DNA from 3 places in the Citrobacter sp. FDAARGOS_156 genome. Region 1 is predicted to be linked to each of the others. Evidence: predicted binding sites of a transcription regulator. Region 1 holds the regulator's gene; each other region holds the start of a gene.
The links. The regulator PhoB, encoded in region 1, activates phosphate uptake and scavenging genes when phosphate is short. The targets are predictions, from matches to a motif close to CTGTCATAAAACTGNCNNAT.
Positions count from the first base shown of each region.

Region 2: pstS (phosphate ABC transporter substrate-binding protein PstS) is a predicted target of PhoB. The motif match lies at 2,851-2,870, and genes of this name have one in related genera.
Region 3: phnC (phosphonate ABC transporter ATP-binding protein) is a predicted target of PhoB. The motif match lies at 3,890-3,909, and genes of this name have one in related genera.

Region 1 covers NZ_CP014030.2:1,435,838-1,442,808, reverse strand. The annotation lists gene proY (proline-specific permease ProY) at 1-894, opposite strand, end outside; gene brnQ (branched-chain amino acid transporter carrier protein BrnQ) at 976-2,295, opposite strand; gene phoR (phosphate regulon sensor histidine kinase PhoR) at 2,703-3,998, opposite strand; gene phoB (phosphate response regulator transcription factor PhoB) at 4,049-4,738, opposite strand; gene sbcD (exonuclease subunit SbcD) at 4,929-6,131, shown strand; gene sbcC (exonuclease subunit SbcC) at 6,128-6,971, shown strand, end outside.
Region 2 covers NZ_CP014030.2:285,288-292,258, forward strand. The annotation lists gene pstA (phosphate ABC transporter permease PstA) at 1-500, opposite strand, end outside; gene pstC (phosphate ABC transporter permease PstC) at 500-1,459, opposite strand; gene pstS (phosphate ABC transporter substrate-binding protein PstS) at 1,722-2,762, opposite strand; gene glmS (glutamine--fructose-6-phosphate transaminase (isomerizing)) at 3,097-4,926, opposite strand; gene glmU (bifunctional UDP-N-acetylglucosamine diphosphorylase/glucosamine-1-phosphate N-acetyltransferase GlmU) at 5,152-6,522, opposite strand.
Region 3 covers NZ_CP014030.2:702,034-709,004, reverse strand. The annotation lists gene crfC (clamp-binding protein CrfC) at 1-2,351, opposite strand, end outside; gene AL515_RS03445 (zinc ribbon domain-containing protein YjdM) at 2,894-3,229, shown strand; gene yjdN (VOC family metalloprotein YjdN) at 3,370-3,819, shown strand; gene phnC (phosphonate ABC transporter ATP-binding protein) at 3,952-4,740, shown strand; gene phnD (phosphonate ABC transporter substrate-binding protein) at 4,896-5,912, shown strand; gene phnE (phosphonate ABC transporter, permease protein PhnE) at 6,017-6,796, shown strand; gene phnF (phosphonate metabolism transcriptional regulator PhnF) at 6,817-6,971, shown strand, end outside.

The sequences.
Region 1 (6,971 bases):
GATGGCCGACAGCGACGCAGTCAGGACGACAAAGTTGAGGATCCCGGCAGCAAAGGTAATGCCCATATGCTGGAACGTCATAACGAACGGGCTACCGTCGGTTCCCACCTGGTTCCACGGGTAGATAGACATAATGACGAACAACGTCCCCACATAAAACACCAGGATACGCATTGGTACGGAATTGATGGCGCGCGGAATAGATTTTTCCGGGTCTTTGGCTTCGCCTGCGGTAATCCCGATAATCTCAATCCCGCCGTAAGCGAACATCACCATTTGCAGCGACATCACCATGCCGAGCCAGCCGTTGCTGAAGAAACCACCGTTGCTCCACAGGTTATGGATACCAGTCGGTTGCCCGCCGTTGCCAATCCCCCAAATGATGATACCGAAACCGGCAACAATCATGATGATGATGGTGGCAACTTTGAAGAATGAGAACCAGAACTCCAGCTCGCCAAACACCTTCACGCTCATCAGGTTGATGGCGCAGATAATCAGCACTACGCTGAGTACCCAAATCCAGTGCGGTACGGCCGGGAACCAGACGCCCATGTAAATACCAAAGGCAGTCACGTCGGCAATGGCGACAATCAGGATTTCAAAACAGTAGGTCCAGCCGGTAATGTAACCAGCCAACGGTCCGAGGTTTTCCTGCGCATAGCGCGAGAAAGAGCTGGCAGCCGGGTTATGAACAGACATTTCGCCCAGCGCACGCATAATAATATACGCCGCCACACCGCCGATAATATAGGCCAGCAACACGCTCGGCCCCGCCATTTTGATGGCATCGGCTGAACCATAGAACAGCCCGGTACCAATTGCTGAACCTAATGCCATAAAGCGAATGTGCCGGGTGCTCAGCCCACGCTTTAGCTTGTTATTACTTTCCATCGATTCCTAACCTGTTAACACAATAAAAAAACCACGGGGCCATATTAATAGCCCCGTGGTTAAAACTTATTGTCAGTGATATTAGTGTGCGCTGGAGGTCACTTGTCGACCCGCTGCGCGATCCCAGATAACGGCCAGGACCACCATCACGACTGTTGGCATCAACCACGCCAGCCCCTGCTCCGCCAGCGGTAAACGCTGGGTCCAGGCTGGTAAGACATCGCCAATTGCAGAAGCTTTAATGCCATCAAGGATACCAAAAATCAGGCTGATAAACATCGCAGGTGCAATGACGCGGGAAGAATTATGCCACCATGAGCGGGTAAAGCTTAATACAACCAGTGCGATACATGGCGGATAGATAGCCGTCAGCACCGGAATAGAGATCTGAATCAGATGGCTCAGGCCCAGGTTAGAAACCACCATCGAGAAGCCGCCGAGGATAAATACCAGCGTACGATAAGACAGTGGAACATACTGGGCAAAGAACTCTGCGCACGCACAGGTCAAGCCAACCGCGGTGACCAGACAGGCGATGAAAATCAGCGCCGCCAGCAGGAAGCTGCCTGCACCACCGAAGGTGTGCTGAACATACGCATGCAGAATTGCCGCACCGTTAGCAGATTGATCGACCAACGTCGCACTGTCTGAACCCAGACGGAACAACGCAAGGTACAGCAGCGTTAAACCCACGCCCGCCATCAGCCCAGCCCAGACGGTGTAACGGGTCAACAAACGCGCTTCGGTAACGCCACGCGAGCGGGCGGCGTTAACAATAACAATACCAAATACCATCGCGCCCAGCGTATCCATCGTCAGATAGCCGTTCACAAAGCCATTCGAGAATGCCGCGTTTTGATAGGCTTCCATCGCATTGCTGATCGGGCCCGCTGGCCAGACAATCGCCGCCACGGAAAGCACAACCAGTGCCAGAATTTTCAATGGAGCAAGGAAGTTGCCCACGGTATCCAGCAGTTTGCCGGGATACAGTGACACCAGAATCACAATCGCGAAATAGACCACGCTGTAGATGAACAGCGGCAGCGCAGAATCACCGGTCAGCGGTGCAATCCCAACTTCGAACGAAACCGTTGCGGTACGCGGCGTGGCGAATAATGGCCCCACGGCCAGATAGCAGACGGTAGCCAGCAGCAGACCGGCAACTTTACCGATAGGCGTGCTCAGGCTGTCCACACCGCCGCCCACTTTCGCCAATGCGACCACGGTAAGTACCGGAAGGCCTACGGCGGTAATCAGGAAGCCAAAGGCCGCGGTCCAGACGTGCTCGCCTGCCTGCAAACCAACCATTGGGGGGAAAATAATGTTACCTGCACCAACGAACAGTGCAAATGTCATAAATCCCAGTGCGATAATATCGCGCGATTTTAACTGATGGGTCATAAAGTCTTACTGCCTGTGGATGTGGTGTTGAAAACGTTTAATTTTCTGCCTTTCCCTGCGGGATGATACAGCGGCATTTTTAAGCAATTCCAGCGGGAAATTCTCCCGGTCTGGCGCGGCGAAGAATAGTTTTTCGATTTACCGCGTAAATGCAGTCGGTATGACAGCATTTGATGCGCAATTTAAACGCTTATAACGTTTTAAAGCAAGGTGGGATCTAAAAACCAGAACAATATAGTGATATGAAAAATTGAACCAGCACAAAACACCATTCCCTGGAAAAAGACATGGGTAATCATGCGAACAAAAAACAATCAAACGTCGTAAAATTCAGGAGCTACTTATTGACTACAACAAAAAAAGCCAGCTCGCGCTGGCTTTTGGAAAGATAAACTTACGAATACGTTTTAACCGCTATTTTTGGCAATTAAACGTTCCGGGATCACGAAACTAAATCGCGTTCCCTGGCCTGGTTCGCTGTCGATATTCAAACGGCTGTCGTGATGATGCAGGGCATGCTTAACGATGGCCAGCCCGAGTCCGCTACCGCCCGTTTGCCGCGATCGCGCTTTATCTACGCGATAAAAACGCTCGGTCAGGCGTGGAATATGCTCGGCGGCAATACCTGGACCGTTGTCTTCCACACAAAATTCCGCCCCCGAGGCCACATGCTGCCAGCGTACGGTAATGTGCGTTCCCGCAGGGGTGTGGTTCACCGCGTTATAGACGAGATTCGAGATAGCGCTACGCAACTGCTCCTCGTTACCCCGCACGTTCAGGCTGTTATCAACATCAAAAGTAAACGTATGTTTGTGCTGGCTCAGCGTTTGCGCTTCGTGCTCAACCACGCGCAGCATCATGGGCACATCGACCTTCTCATTCAGTTGCAGCGTCGGCGCAGCCTCAATTTTTGACAGCGTTAGCAGTTGCTTCACTAACCCTTCCATACGGTACGTTTGTTCACGCATGGTATGCAGCGCTTTTTCGCGCGTTGTCCCTTCCAACGGATGCTCCTGCATCATTTCCAGATAGCCTTGCAGCACCGTCAGCGGCGTGCGCAGCTCATGACTGGCGTTGGCGAAAAAGTTACGTCGGGAACCTTCCAGTTGATGCATCTGCGTAACATCACGCGCCACCATCAGCAGTTGCTTATCGGTGTAGGGCATCACGCGAATTTCCAGATGCCGTCCGGTGTTGAGTACCAGATTAATTGGCCGACTAAAGTCGCGTGTTTTCAGATACAGCGTAAATTCCGGGTAGCGCAGCAGATTAAGGATATTTTGCCCGCTATCGTCCGGCCAGCGTAACCCTAAAACCTGCTGTGCCAGTCCGTTACACCAGAAAATCCCGCCTTCTTCGGTGGTTAGCACCACTGCGTCGGGCAGTGATTCGGCGCCGCTGCGAAAGCGTTTAATGAGGTTACCCAATTCGCGACGGCGCTTTTTGTTACGCAGCTGCATTTGATGCAGCCCATATAACAACGGCTCCCAACTGCCGCGCCCCGGCGGCGGCGTCATACTTCTGTCGACCCATAGCCACCAGGACAAACGTAATAAATTCCAGAAATGCCAGATAAGCAGGCCCGTTACCGACGCCAGTAAAAACCAGGGTAGATAACCAAAAAAAGCGCTAAGGATAAAAGCCGGTATGCAGCAGAGGATCAGCTCCAGTACCAACCTTTTCCATGACAATCGTTCTAGCAAACGTCTTACTCCATTTACGGCCTAATCCATCAGGCCATGATTCTTGTCAGTCAGAAGCGGGTCGAAAAACGATATCCCGTCCCGCGAACCGTCTGCACCATACGATCGTGTCCGCTATGCTCCAGCGCTTTACGCAACCGACGAATATGCACATCCACTGTCCGGTCTTCCACGTAGACATTGGTTCCCCAGACATGATTGAGGAGTTGTTCACGGCTGTAGACGCGCTCAGGGTGGGTCATAAAGAAGTGCAACAGTTTGAATTCGGTGGGTCCCATATCCAGTGGATCCTCGCCGGTCATCACACGGTGCGAGGTAGGGTCAAGACTCAGCCCTTGCATCTCGATAACTTCTTCCACCGCCATGGGGGAAATACGTCGTAAAACGGCTTTAATACGCGCCACCAGCTCCTTCGGAGAGAACGGCTTAGTAATATAGTCATCCGCACCGGTTTCCAGACCCCGCACACGGTCTTCTTCTTCACCGCGCGCCGTCAGCATCATCACGGGGATATCCCGCGTCATCGCTTCCCGTTTGAGGTGTTTAATAAACTGTAGACCCGAGCCGCCGGGAAGCATCCAGTCAAGCAGGACGAGATCCGGCCAGGGTTCATTAAGTTGGTTCACAGCACTGTCATAGTCTTCGGCTTCTACGGGTTGAAAACCGTTTTGCTCGAGCACGAAGCAGACCATTTCACGAATTGGAGCTTCATCTTCTACGACCAGAATACGTCTCGCCATGATTTGCCCTGTTTATAATTAAATCGTTTGCCATCAATACCGTGGCATTATGCGTCACTTTTATGACAGATTTATGAAAAGATAGTCCAGGTTTAACGCAGCCAGGCGAATTATGACAGCCCGGAAACAAGATATTACCGTCCTTGCAAGGTTATAATCTCCGCCATCGTTTTTTTGTCATGGAACTCTTATGCGCATCCTCCACACGTCTGACTGGCATCTGGGCCAAAATTTCTACAGCAAGAGCCGCGCCGCTGAACACCAGGCCTTTCTCGACTGGTTGCTGGAAACGGCACAATCCCATCAGGTGGATGCCATTATTGTGGCAGGTGATATTTTTGATACTGGTTCACCGCCAAGCTACGCCCGCGAGTTGTATAACCGTTTTGTTGTCAACCTACAGCAAACAGGCTGTCATCTGGTCGTGCTGGCAGGAAACCATGACTCCGTTGCCACACTCAATGAATCTCGCGATATTCTGGCGTTCCTCAACACCACGGTCGTTGCCAGCGCCGGCCATGCGCCGCAGGTACTGCCGCAACGCGACGGCACGCCGGGGGCTATCCTGTGTCCGGTTCCTTTCTTACGTCCGCGCGACATCATTACCAGCCAGGCTGGGTTGACCGGGCAAGAAAAACAGCAGCATTTATTAGGTGCAATCACCGACTATTACCAACAGCAATATCAGGACGCCTGCGCGCTGCGTGGCGACCAGAATCTGCCAATTATTGCGACAGGGCATCTGACCACCGTCGGCGCCAGTAAAAGTGACGCCGTACGCGATATTTATATTGGGACGCTGGATGCTTTTCCGGCACAAAATTTCCCACCGGCGGATTACATCGCGCTGGGACATATTCACCGGGCACAGGTCATCGGCGGTACGGAACATATTCGCTATTGCGGCTCCCCGATTGCACTGAGTTTTGACGAGTGCGGCAAAAGCAAATGCGTCCACCTGGTGAGCTTTGAAAACGGTAAGCTGAGCGCCGTTGAAAACCTCATCGTACCCGTAACCCAACAACTTGCCGTATTGAAAGGCGATTTAGCGACGATTAGCGCACAGCTGGAACAATGGCGTGGCACGCAACAGGAACCGCCGGTGTGGTTAGATATAGAAATCGCGACCGATGACTATCTGCATGATATGCAGCGCAAAATCCAGACTCTGACCGAAGACTTACCGGTAGAAGTCTTATTGGTGCGTCGTAGTCGTGAACAACGCGAGCGCATCATGGCCAATGAACGACGTGAAACGTTGAGTGAATTAAGCGTGACGGAGGTGTTTGACCGCCGTCTGGCACTGGAAGAACTCGACGATCCACAGCGTGAGCGCCTGAATCAGCTGTTTAGCACAACCTTACACACGCTCGCCGGGGAGACCGAAGCATGAAAATTCTCAGCCTGCGTCTGAAAAACCTCAACTCTCTGAAAGGGGAATGGAAAGTTGATTTCACGGCAGAGCCTTTTGCCAGCAACGGGCTGTTCGCCATCACCGGTCCAACCGGTGCCGGGAAGACCACCCTACTGGACGCCATTTGCCTCGCGCTGTACCACGAAACACCACGACTCAATACCGTATCGCAGTCGCAAAACGACCTGATGACCCGCGATACGGCGGAATGTCTGGCCGAAGTTGAATTCGAAGTCAGAGGCGAAGCCTATCGCGCATTCTGGAGCCAGAACCGCGCGCGCAATCAACCAGAAGGTAACCTGCAGGTTCCGCGTGTCGAACTGGCTCGTTGCGCCGATGGCAAAATTCTCGCCGATAAAGTTAAAGACAAGCTGGAAATGACCGCCGAGCTTACCGGGCTGGATTACGGCCGTTTTACCCGCTCGATGCTGCTGTCTCAGGGCCAGTTTGCCGCATTTCTCAATGCCAAACCGAAAGAGCGCGCCGAACTGCTGGAAGAGCTGACCGGCACAGAGATTTACGGCCAAATCTCCGCCATGGTGTTTGAAAAGCACAAAGCAGCGCGTACGGAGCTGGAAAAACTGCAGGCCCAGGCCAGCGGCGTGGCGCTGTTAGCACCAGAGCAGGTACAGTCTCTGACAGAAAGTTTGCAGGTACTTACTGACGAAGAAAAACAGCATCTTACCCGTCAGCAAATCCAGCAACAGCATCTTAATTGGCTCATCCGACAAAATGAGCTACAGGCAGAAGTAAGCCGCCACCAGCAAGCATTACAGACCGCAAAAGAGGCGCAAGATAAAGCACAACCGCAGCTGGCGA
Region 2 (6,971 bases), 1.2 Mb from region 1:
ATAGGTACCTGCAGCAGCGCCAGCGCGATCACGCCCGCCCAGCCTGAGAAGTGCTCCATTTTTGCTACCACGATGGTGTAAACGAACAGACCGACCACGATGGATGGTGCAGAAAGCAGAATGTCGTTGATAAAACGGATGACCTCAGCCAGCCAAGACTTACGCCCATACTCAGCCAGGTAGATACCCGCCATAATGCCGAGCGGGGTACCAAACACGGTCGCCCACAGAATCAACAGACCGCTACCGGCCAGGGCGTTCGCCAGACCACCACCTGCCGTATTCGGCGGCGGCGTCATTTCGGTGAACAGCGCCAGCGACATACCGTCAATACCGCGGGTAATCGTGGACATCAGGATCCAGATAAGCCAGAACAGACCAAATGCCATGGTCGCCATTGAGAGCGTCAGCGCGATGCGGTTCTTCAGACGGCGACGCGCCTGCATTTTACGGCGTGATTCTGCCAGTGCGGTGGTGTTTTGCATTTCCAGCGTAGCCATTAGCGTGCCCCCTCATTTTTCGCAAGGCGCATGATCATGAACTTAGACGCAGCCAGTACGATGAAGGTGATCACAAACAGAATCAGACCCAGTTCCATAAGTGCAGCAACATGCAAACCCGATTCCGCTTCAGCAAATTCGTTCGCCAGCGCAGAGGTGATACTGTTGCCCGGCATATACAGCGATGCGCTGTCGAGTTGGTAGGTGTTACCGATGATAAAGGTCACCGCCATGGTTTCACCCAGCGCGCGACCCAGACCCAGCATTACGCCGCCAATGACACCATTTTTAGTGAACGGCAGAACGATACGCCAGATAACTTCCCAGGTAGTACAGCCAATACCGTAGGCTGACTCTTTCATCAGTACCGGCGTTTGTTCGAACACATCACGCATAACTGCCGCAATGTACGGGATGATCATGATGGCGAGGATCACGCCAGCAGCCAGAATACCGATACCAAATGCCGGGCCAGCAAACAGTGCGCCAACAAACGGAATGTTGGAAAGAATATTACCGACCGGCTCCTGGAAATACGTCGCAAACAGCGGGGCAAAGATAAACAGGCCCCACATGCCGTAAACGATACTCGGGATCGCCGCCAGCAGTTCAATAGCGATACCCAGCGGACGTCTCAGCCAGCCAGGTGCAAGTTCCGTCAGGAACAAAGCAATGCCGAAACTCACCGGAACGGCGATCAGCAGTGCGATAAGTGAGGTGACCAGCGTACCGTAAATCGGTACCAGTGCGCCGTAGATATCATTTGGCGCATCCCAGTCTTTGGTCCAAAGGAATGAGAAACCAAATTTCTGGATGCTTGGCCAGGAGGAGATGATCAGAGAGACAATAATGCCACCCAACATCAATAGCACAATCAGCGCAGCCAGTTTTACCAGCGCGCTGAAGATCATGTCACCCTTTTTACCCGGTGGGTTAAAAGCAGGCTTGGTTGCAGCCATAAATCACTCTTTAAGTTTGGGCCAGGAAGCGCGCATTTTATCGTGCTTCCCAGCTAACGTAATGCCATACCCTAAATAATTCGAGTTGCAGCAAGGCGGCAAGCTTGTGACAAATTCGTCAGGAACGAATTTGAACAGCCGGAGGCTGCCTTCGGTGAGGGACAAGGATGTCCCTCATTCATCCCCAGGAGCATAGATTTACTATGTAACTGGAGTGAACAAGCGCAGCCAACACAGCTGCGGCTCGAAGTATGACGGGTATTTAGTACAGCGCTTTACCGCTGCTGTCTTTCACGTTGGTCTTCCATGCAGCACGAATCTGCTCAACCACGCTGTCCGGCAGGCTGGCGTAATCCAGGTCGTTGGCCTGTTTGCCGCCATTTTTGTACGCCCAGTCAAAGAACTTCAGCACTTCAACGCCCTGCTCAGGCTTCTTCTGCTCTTTGTGAACCAGGATGAAGGTGGTGGAAGTGATTGGCCACGCATTGTCACCTTTCTGGTTAGTCAGATCCTGAGCGAAGGTTTTGCTCCAGTCAGCGCCTTTAGCTGCATTAGCAAAGTTTTCTTCTGTCGGGCTTACCGGCTTACCATCAGCAGTAACCAGTTTGGTGTATGCCAGGTTGTTCTGCTTAGCATAAGCGTACTCAACGTAGCCGATAGAGCCTGGCAGACGCTGGACGAACGCAGCGATACCGTCGTTACCTTTACCGCCCAGACCGGTCGGCCAGTTCACAGTAGAGCCTGCGCCAATTTTAGATTTCCACTCTTCGTTCACTTTCGCCAGGTAGCTGGTGAAGACGAAGGAGGTACCGGAACCATCTGCACGACGCACAACGGCAATGTTCTGAGAAGGCAGCTTCAGACCCGGGTTCAGTTTGGTGATGGCTTCATCATCCCACTTCTTAATTTTGCCGAGGTAGATATCGCCCAGAGTTTTACCGTCAAGCACCAGCTCTCCGGACTTCAGGCCAGGGATATTCACCGCCAGCACCACACCGCCGATCACTGTCGGGAACTGGAACAGACCTTCCTGAGCCAGCTTCTCGTCAGATAACGGCGCATCAGATGCACCGAAATCAACGGTATTTGCGGTAATTTGTTTTACACCACCGGAGGAGCCGATACCCTGGTAGTTTACTTTGCTACCGGTCTCTTTCTGATAAGTATCAGCCCATTTGGCATACACTGGCGCAGGAAAAGTTGCACCAGCACCTGTCAGGCTCGCTGCAGCAAAGGCAGAGAACGCGCTCATAGATAAGGTCGCGGCGACAACAGTTGCGACAGTGGTACGCATAACTTTCATAATGTCTCCTGCACGGTTTTCGTAAATTGTTGTTTGAGTTGCTACTGTGAGCAAAATAGGACAAACAGGTGACAGTTAAATGTACGAAATATGACAGTTTTATGACAATGAAAAATAATGCGCCAAGAACAATTAAAAATTGTATAAAAACAGCAAGTTAATAGATTATATGACAATCATATTTCGGCAAAATTTTCTTTTTATGACACTGAAAACAGTAGCTGAAGATGACGGTTTGTCACATAAAACAGGCGGGATAATTGATTAAAAACAGAACGCGTTTAAAAAAATGCCCCGCTTTGAGCAGGGCATTTTCAGTTCAGCGAGGTATCGCTTATTCCACGGTAACCGACTTCGCCAGGTTACGCGGCTGGTCCACGTCAGTACCTTTAATCAGCGCCACATGATACGCCAGCAGTTGCAGCGGAACGGTATAGAAGATCGGTGCAATCACCTCTTCCACATGCGGCATCTCGATGATATGCATATTTTCATTACTGATAAATCCTGCATCCTGATCGGCGAAGACGTACAACTGGCCGCCACGGGCACGCACTTCTTCAATGTTGGATTTCAGTTTTTCCAGCAACTCGTTGTTCGGTGCAACCACGATAACCGGCATATCCGCGTCAATCAGCGCCAGCGGACCGTGCTTCAGCTCACCAGCGGCATACGCTTCTGCGTGAATATAAGAAATCTCTTTCAGCTTCAGGGCGCCTTCCAGCGCAATGGGGTACTGATCGCCACGACCAAGGAACAGTGCATGGTGTTTGTCAGAGAAGTCTTCCGCCAGTGCGGCAATACGCTTGTCCTGTGACAGCATCTGCTCAATACGGCTCGGCAGCGCCTGTAACCCGTGAACAATCTCTTGTTCAATAGTCGCATCCAGACCTTTCAGACGAGCCAGCTTCGCCACCAGCATTAGCAGAACAGTCAGTTGGGTGGTAAATGCTTTCGTGGAGGCCACGCCGATTTCGGTCCCGGCATTGGTCATCATCGCCAGGTCAGATTCACGTACCAGAGAAGAGCCTGGAACGTTACAGATTGCCAGCGACCCCAGATAGCCCAGCTCTTTAGATAAGCGCAGACCCGCCAGGGTATCCGCCGTTTCACCGGACTGAGACAGGGTAATCATCAAACTGTTACGACGCACAGCGGATTTGCGATAACGGAACTCAGAAGCAATTTCCACATCACAAGGAATGCCGGCCAGCGACTCAAACCAGTAGCGGGATACCATGCCTGAGTTGTATGACGTGCCGCAGGCAATAATCTGGATATGCTCGACCTGAGACAGCAACGCATTGGCATTAGGGCCAAGCTCACTTAAATCCACTTCGCCATGACTGATACGCCCGGTCAGCGTATTTTTTATCGCGTTCGGTTGCTCATAGATCTCTTTCTGCATGTAGTGGCGATAAATACCTTTTTCGCCCGCGTCGTATTGCAGATTAGATTCAATATCCTGACGTTTAACTTCCGCGCCAGTCTTGTCAAAAATAGAGACTGAACGACGCGTTACCTCGGCGATATCGCCCTCTTCCAGGAAGATAAAGCGACGGGTTACCGGCAGCAGAGCCAGCTGGTCGGAAGCGATAAAGTTTTCACCCATGCCCAGACCGATAACCAGCGGGCTACCAGAACGCGCCGCCAGCAGAGTTTCTGGATTACGGGTATCCATGATCACTGTGCCGTAGGCACCGCGCAGCTGCGGAATAGTACGCAATACCGCTTCACGCAGTGTACCGCCCTGTTCCAACTCCCAATGCACCAGGTGAGCGATCACTTCGGTGTCCGTTTCAGACACAAAGATGTAACCACGCGCTTTCAACATTTCACGCAGCGGTTCATGGTTTTCGATGATGCCGTTATGCACCACCACAATGTGCTCAGAAACATGCGGATGCGCGTTTGCTTCTGAAGGTTCGCCGTGTGTTGCCCAGCGGGTGTGAGCGATACCCGTACCACCGTGTAACGGATGTTCTTCCGCAGCAGCAGTCAGCATCTGCACTTTACCCAGACGACGCAGACGGGTCATGTTACCTTCAGCATCAACAACAGCCAGACCGGCTGAGTCATAACCACGATATTCCAGACGACGTAAACCTTCGAGAAGGATTTCAGCTACATCACGCTGCGCGATAGCGCCAACAATTCCACACATATTTTTTGATTCCGAATTTAGGCATTATGCCTGTCGTTGTCGCTGACCTGTATTTGCCCTTTCCGGGCGCCCCGAGCCTTGTAGAGAGTGGGGTTATTTTTATAGGTACTGCTTGTTGAGCGGAGGATTATGTTATCCCCTCATCTCTTGTCTGCCTGATGGCACTCACGCTTATCAGGCCTACAGAACGTCATCGCACGTAGGCCGCCATCCGGCAAAAATCACTTACTTTTTCTTCACCGGGCGCTGCCAACCTTGTTTATGGACCTGCGGTACACGGCTTAATACCAGTTCGTTATCAGCGATATTACGCGTCACTGTGGTTCCAGCGGCGATCGTCGCGCCTTTACCCACGGTGACAGGCGCCACCAGTTGAGTATCCGAACCCACAAACACATCATCACCAATAATGGTTTTAAATTTATTAGCACCATCGTAATTGCAGGTAATCGTACCCGCGCCGATGTTCACGTTATCGCCAATTTCAGCATCGCCCAGATAGGTCAGATGACCGGCTTTAGAACCTTTACCCAGACGCGCTTTTTTCATTTCGACGAAGTTACCCACGTGTGCGCCTTCCTGCAGCTCAGCGCCCGGACGCAGACGCGCAAAAGGCCCGATAGTACAGGCCGCTTCCAGATGGGCATCTTCCACCACGCTGTACGGGCTAAGCTCACAGCCATCGCCAATTACGCTATTTTTGATAATGCAGCCAGTACCAATCTTGACGCGATCGCCAAGGGTTACGTTACCTTCAATGATAACGTTAGTATCAATTTCAACATCGCGCCCGTGAATAAGCGAACCGCGAAGATCAAAACGTGCTGGATCGCGTAACATAACGCCAGCTAACAGCAGTTTCTCTGCTTGTTCGGACTGATAGACACGTTCAAGACGGGATAACTGAAGTCGGTTGTTCACCCCTTCGGTTTCGCTAATACGTGCCGGATGTACCGCAGCAATTTCACGACCTTCCTGGTACGCCATCGCAATGATATCGGTGATGTAATATTCACCCTGCACGTTGTTGTTGGTCAGTTTAGATAACCAGCGCTTCATATCAGCGCCATTGGCAATCAGGATGCCGGTGTTAATTTCCTGGATCTTGCGTTGCTCGTCGGTCGCATCTTTATGCTCAACGATGCCAGTAACGCTGCCGTTATCACGCGTAATGCGCCCATAGCCGGTTGGGTCGTCCAGTTTTACGGTTAATAAGCCAATACCCCCCTGAGGTTTAGCATCGCGCAGGCGGCGTAACGTTTCAGTGGAGATTAACGGCACATCGCCATAGAGCATTAAAATGTCTTCGTCATCACCAAAGAACGGTGCAGCCTGCTGCATAGCATGACCGGTTCCCAACTGCTCTGCCTGCAGAACCCAGTTCAGATTGCCATCTTTCAACGTCTGCTGAAGCAAATCACCACCGTGCCCGTAGACCAGGTGTACATGAGTTGCGCCTAATTCATTAGCGGCATCAATAACATGCTGCACCATCGCTTTTCCTGCGAGAGTGTGCAGCACTTTAGGAAGATCGGAATACATACGTGTACCTTTGCCTGCGGCAAGGATCACGACGCTCATAGCATTATTCAACATACACATCCTGACTGTCATTTGAGAACGAATTTATACCCTTTCATATTGAAAATACTACATTTTTTTCATCATGAAATGGGCCGAAGATAAAACGTTCAATAGGGGAAAATCCCTAACTATTAACTCACTATTTTCGACTATATCGGCGCCTTTTGTCTCCCAAAAACCAGGAGCATGCTCTTATTAAAGCCTTAGGTTAATGTTTTTGCTATTTTTTTACCGCATGAATAAAGAGTTACACATGCAAAGCCCGATTTTATTTATGTGATTCAGTAAGAAACCGAAAATGCGTACGCGAAAATAAAAAGTTGAGGGAGAAGAGGAGGAAGAGAGGATCTATAACAACAAGTGGCGCTGACTGATAAACCATATCAAGCATCGCGCCACAGGACGGGCAGGTAAAAGCTAAAAGCTCATATTGCTGAACATGGCGATGATTTTATTGAGTA
Region 3 (6,971 bases), 730 kb from region 1:
TGCTCGGTTGCAAAAAGGGTGTGGATATCGTCACGCAGCAAGCGGGAATCTTCATAAATCCATGCCGCCGTCGTAATACGATGCTGCAATTGTTCATTCATTGCATTCACCGCCGATTCATTTTGCTGGCGCAGGGTCAGACTCTCGCGCAGGCTCGCCTGCAATTGCGTCAGACACAGTGAAAAATCAGCAAAAAACGTGGCCATGCCTGCCGTAACGGAAATATCGACCTGAGCAACTAAAGCTTTACGAATTTGTTGGCAAAACTGAGTGACATAATGGACAAGATTCTTGTGCAACGCGCCCATATCAATGAGGTAACGCGTTTTTGTTTCGACATAATCATTCCATCCCCAGTTGGGCTGATTCAACCAACGTGAGAACGTGTCACGCACAACACCACCGGTGGACGGGGTATTATCAGCAGGGATATCCTGTTCAATAGCCTCGTTAAACAACTGACGGGTATTGAAATTAAACATCGCCGCATGAAAGGCTGGAAAACGGATCCGCGCCCGAAATCCGGCATGATTCAGATCGTCTTTCACCCGCTGCTCAATAGGCCGCATAGCGTCATTCAGCGCCCGGGATAACGTCGATTCAAGCGCCTCAAAACGCAGCGCCAGGTCCCGGCTGATACTCTCCTGCGCCGCCAGCAGGACAACCTCACAGGAGGAGCGAATTTTATCTAACACAATTTTCGCTTGCCCCTCGTCATGCAACACCAGCATATCACCGGCCATTTCCGCCGTTGCAATGTCAGCTCCCATGCCATGTTGTGACATCATCAGCACGTTTTCTTTAACAAAGAACGTATTGATGCCGCACAGAATCTCGGTCTGTTGCTCACTGAGATAGGCCGCAGCAGCCTCCAGCGCCAGCTCAACCTCGTGACTGACCTCGTCACCCACCCGCGCCTGGCTTCTCTGCAACTGTTGCATATCATCTTCAATATGCGCGATGTTCATCTGCAACTGCTCATAGGCTACGGTTAAGCCGTGGGCGCGAAACTCCAGGTATTCGTGTGCGCTTTGCGAATAGTTCAACAACTTGTGCGATGCCGAGCGAAGCGCATACAGCGAAGCATTGGCGTGAGCGGCGTGAATGACTTTCTGGATCGGCTGCTCAAACAACGAATCCTCCCACAGCAGATCGGCGGCATGGCGAATATGTTCTTTATCCTCAAGATCGGTGGTACGCCAGCGCCTGCCGAGTGCCGCTTCGGCAAAGTCCTGGACCCAGCGCTGCTCCTGATGATCCGGCAAGCGCCCATTATTCACGAGTTCATGACGTGCCCTGTTGGCCAGATATCCCCACATTGAGGAGACCGGATAAATACGTTCAGGCGTAATACCACCTTTCATCAACGTACCGGAAATTAACGCCCGCACCTGCTCTTCATCATCACTGTTGCGGTCTTTCTGATCGAATTTGTTAACCAGCGCATACAGCGGTACTGACTTTCCAACCGCCATAATGGCCTGACGGACTTCCTCATCCGAAATCGACTTCAGTTGGGTATAATCCATCACCGCCAGTACCGCTGAAGCCCGAGCCAGCTGTTCATTGAGCATTTGTTGTAAGTGTGGCTGCCCGGCTTCATTCGGCCCGGGCGTATCCAGCAGCGTCAATTGTCCCGGATAACTTGCCAGCCCGGCCAGATGCACGAACTCAACCTCAATAACCGGAATATGCTCAATTGCAGCATAGGCGACAAACGGAAACTCCACCTCCAGCGCTTTAGACAAACGCACCAGATCGTTCAGGCTCTTGAGAAAATGGAAAATAGGCTGTGCGCCAAGGTAATACCGTTCAAATGCCACGCCGTTTTCAATATGTTGAAGCAGGGCATTCATATCCTTATCTATTTCCAGCGTCTGAGCCAGACGCTGACGATCGCATTCCCGCACGCGCTGCTGTAATACTTTCATTAAGGCGTCAATTGGCGCGACATGCGAAAAATGCAGCACCGGCTCTTTCTGTCCCGGTGTATGGCGGATAAGGGTCGGTAACGCCGTCATCGGGCGATTACGATTAGGTAAAACCTCAGTTCCGACAATCGCGTTAATCGTCGTCGACTTTCCCGCCTTCATCGTACCGACGATCGCCAGAACCATTTCCAGACGGGTAATCTTTCGCAGTTCATTGTTGAGCGTTGCCTGCTGGACATCCATGCCACGCGCGCTGAAATGCAGGGGCTGAACAACCTGTCCACTATGCTCTCCTTTTTTCAGCATGACATCATTCGCCGAGGTCATTGGCAATTTCTGCAATTGCCTGAGATGTTCAAGAGAGAGCATCAGTAAGCGTTCAGCTTCCTGACTTAATTCATAAATTGTCTGTGTGTACATGGAAAATCTTTCCTTAACGCAAATAGCATTACTTTTATTTAGCCAAATCGTTTTATTTATAGATTTTCGGCTTTTATAATTACGTGTGGAAATAATTAAAATTAAAACAACCAGCTGATATTATTAAAATAAAATTTATCGTATGACTGCTGGCCTGATGCCTCTCACTTACTATATTAAGTAAGAAAGATAAACAGAGTAGTTCAGTTTTAAAAAATGCCAGCTTAATTCCCCTACCAAATTTAAGGGGGTCACAAAGTATTCACTCACAATGACTTAGCTAGTCTGTAAGCCATGCTACCTATGAATATCGGGTGTTTCGCCTCACCTTATCTTAAATAGCTAAACGTAGCAATTTCCCTTAAAAAATATTCCTTCTGGTTTTCATAGACGTGAAAGCAACCTGACGCCACAACAGATAGTTGGGCATAATTGGCCTGTAGCCCCGACAAAAGCAGGGATTTTATGTATAATTGCGGCCTTTTTCGGCAATCTGCCAATTTTGGGCGCTTTTGCCCCTGCTGACTTTTGAGGAAATCCACATGTCATTACCACACTGCCCACAATGCAACTCCGAATACACTTACGAAGATAACGGCATGTTCATCTGCCCGGAATGCGCTCACGAATGGAACGACGCTGAACCCGCTCAGGACAGCGACGAACTGATCGTTAAAGATGCTAATGGCAACCTGCTCGCCGATGGCGACAGCGTTACCGTAGTAAAAGATCTGAAGGTAAAAGGTAGCTCTTCCATGCTGAAGATCGGTACCAAAGTGAAGAATATCCGCCTGGTTGAAGGCGACCACAACATCGATTGCAAAATCGATGGCTTTGGCCCAATGAAGCTGAAATCTGAGTTTGTGAAAAAGAACTGATGCAAATTGCCTGACGGCGCTACGCTCATCAGGTCTACACCAGCTCATCTGCCAGGCGGGAAGCCCATACTTCCCGCCTGGTTTATTTATACAGACGATAACTACACTTAACTGGCTTCTCTTACTCTGAGGTAAAGATTATGCCGTTAAGTCCCTATATCTCCTTTGCAGGCAACTGCGCTGACGCTATCGCCTTCTACCAAAAAACGTTAGGCGCTGAGCTGCTCTACAAAATCAACTTCGGTGAAATGCCCAAATCGGCGCAGGACAGTGAAGAAGGTTGCCCTTCTGGCATGAAATTCCCCGATACCGCTATTGCCCACGCCAACCTGCGCGTTGCGGGCAGCGATATCATGATGAGCGATAGCGCCCCCGACGGAAACGCGCACTACTCTGGCTTTACGCTGGTGCTCGACACACAAAACGTCGACGAAGGTAAACGCTGGTTTGATAACCTGGCAGTAAACGGAAAAATCGAAATGGACTGGCAGGAAACCTTCTGGGCCCACGGTTTCGGTAAAGTGAGCGACCAGTATGGCGTGCCGTGGATGATCAACGTCGTCAAACAGCAGCAGCCGCCAACCGAGTAATCAAACGGGAGGCAACCCCTCCCGTACTGTCATCAAATATCGCTCAACTCTTCATCGCCAAGTAACCTTCCTTTAACGAAAACGTCACATTGATCCGCCACGATGGGGCCACTTTTTTAGGGAGGCCGCATCATGCAAACGGTTATTCGCGTCGAGAAACTCTCCAAATCCTTCAATCAACATCAGGCGCTTAATGCGGTTGATCTGAATATCTGTGCCGGTGAGATGGTGGCTCTGCTTGGGCCGTCCGGCTCCGGCAAATCCACCCTTTTACGTCATTTAAGCGGTTTGATCGTCGGTGATAAATCACCTGGTAGCCACATCGAACTGCTGGGTCGCACCGTTCAACATGAAGGCCGCCTGGCGCGCGATATCCGCAAAAGCCGCGCCCACACCGGCTACATCTTCCAGCAGTTCAATCTGGTGAACCGCCTGACGGTGCTGGAGAACGTCCTGATTGGCGCGCTCGGCAGCACGCCGTTCTGGCGCACCTGTTTTAGCTGGTTTACCGCTGAGCAGAAACAACGCGCGTTACAGGCGCTGACCCGCGTCGGCATGGCGCACTTTGCATACCAGCGTGTTTCCACGCTCTCCGGCGGACAACAGCAGCGCGTCGCGATTGCCCGCGCGCTGATGCAGCAGGCCAAAGTGATCCTTGCCGATGAGCCGATTGCCTCGCTGGATCCGGAATCCGCGCGCATCGTGATGGACACCCTGCGCGACATCAACCAGACCGACGGCATCACCGTGGTCGTCACGCTGCATCAGGTGGATTACGCCCTGCGCTACTGCGAACGCATTGTCGCGCTGCGCCAGGGCAACGTCTTCTTTGATGGCAGCAGCCAGCATTTTGACAACGACCGTTTTGACCATCTCTACCGCAGCATGAACCGCGTCGAACAGAACGCGCAGGCTGCATAGTTCTAAAAAACCAGGCGTTATTGGCGCAGCCAGGCTGGGGACGGCCAGCGCGGAAAAACCGGAGCGTACACGCAGTACGTGAGGATTTTGAGCACTGCCCGGATTCAGGCTGGCAAGTGAAATAGCCTGGAACAATGACTAATTAAGGAAACGACATGAGCTATAAGACAGTTGCCGCGCTGGCTTTCACCAGCATGTTTAGCGTCAGTACCTTGTTAAGCCCGGCCCATGCCGAAGAGCAAGAAAAAGCGCTTAACTTTGGCATTATTTCGACCGAATCACAGCAAAACCTGAAGCCACAGTGGGAACCGTTCCTGAAGGACATGGAAAAATCGCTGGGCGTGAAAGTAAACGCCTTCTTCGCTCCGGACTACGCCGGGATCATCCAGGGCATGCGCTTTAACAAAGTGGATATCGCCTGGTACGGCAACCTCTCAGCAATGGAAGCGGTGGATCGCGCTAACGGACAAGTGTTTGCCCAGACCGTAGCCGCCGACGGATCCCCGGGTTACTGGAGCGTGTTGATCGTTAACAAAGACAGCCCGATCAACAACCTGAACGATCTGATCGCCAAACGTAAGGATCTGACCTTCGGCAACGGCGATCCCAACTCTACGTCAGGTTTCCTCGTCCCCGGTTATTACGTCTTCGCCAAAAACAACATCTCCGCCAGCGACTTCAAACGCACCGTTAACGCCGGGCACGAAACTAACGCCCTGGCCGTCGCCAACAAACAGGTGGATGTGGCTACCAACAACACCGAAAACCTCGACAAGCTGAAAACGTCCGCACCGGACAAGCTGAAAGAGTTGAAGGTTATCTGGAAGTCACCGCTGATCCCAGGCGATCCGATCGTCTGGCGTAAGAACCTCTCTGAAGCCACCAAGGACAAGGTGTACGACTTCTTCATGAACTACGGCAAAACGCCGGAGCAGAAAACCGTCCTGGAACGCCTGGGTTGGGCGCCGTTCCGTGCCTCCAGCGATCTGCAACTGGTGCCGATTCGCCAACTGGCGCTGTTTAAAGAGATGCAGGGCGTGAAGGACAACAAAGGGCTGAACGAGGAAGAGAAAACCAGCAAAACCTCGGCGCTGAAAGCACAGCTTGATGATCTCGACCGCCTGACCGCCGCCCTGGGCGCCATGACCAGCGTCACCAAAGCGGTGCAATAACCCTGATGCCCGGTGGCGCTTCGCTTACCGGGCCTACGATGTTTTGTAGGCCGGATAAGGCGCTTGCGCCGCCATCCGGCAATAACCGATGCACGGAGCCAAACATGCAAACCATCACCGTTGCCCCGCCCAAGCGTAGCTGGTTCTCGCTGCTGAGCTGGGCCATTCTTCTCGCCGTGCTGGTGGTCTCGTGGAAAGGCGCCGAAATGGCCCCGCTCACGCTGATCCAGGATTCCGGCAATATGGCAACCTTCGCTGCCGACTTCTTTCCACCTGACTTCAGTCAGTGGCAGGACTATCTCGGTGAAATGGCCGTCACGCTGCAAATCGCCGTCTGGGGTACCGCCCTCGCCGTGGTGTTGTCGATTCCCTTCGGTCTGATGTGCGCCGATAACCTCGTGCCGTGGTGGATTTACCAGCCGATGCGTCGCCTGATGGATGCCTGTCGCGCCATCAACGAAATGGTCTTCGCCATGCTGTTCGTGGTCGCCGTCGGGTTAGGGCCATTCGCCGGGGTGATGGCGCTGTTTATCCACACTACCGGGGTACTCTCCAAGCTGCTTTCCGAAGCGGTAGAAGCCATTGAGCCGGGTCCGGTAGAAGGTATTCGCGCCACCGGAGCCAACAAAATTGAAGAGATTCTGTACGGCGTTCTGCCACAGGTCATGCCGCTGCTTATCTCCTACTCGCTGTATCGCTTTGAATCCAATGTTCGCTCGGCCACGGTAGTCGGCATGGTGGGCGCAGGTGGTATTGGCGTGACCTTATGGGAAGCGATTCGCGGCTTTCAGTTCCAGCAAACCTGCGCCCTGATGGTGTTAATCATCGTCACCGTCAGCCTGCTGGATTTCCTTTCCCAGCGTTTGCGTAAGCACTTTATCTGATTAGCGAGGCATTGATTGCTATGCACTTGTCTACACATCCGACCAGTTATCCAACGCGTTATCAGGAAATTGCCGCGAGACTTGAGCAGGAGCTTCGTCAACATTATCGCTGCGGTGACTATCTGCCCGCCGAGCATCAGCTTGCCGCGCGCTTCGAGGTAAACCGCCACACCCT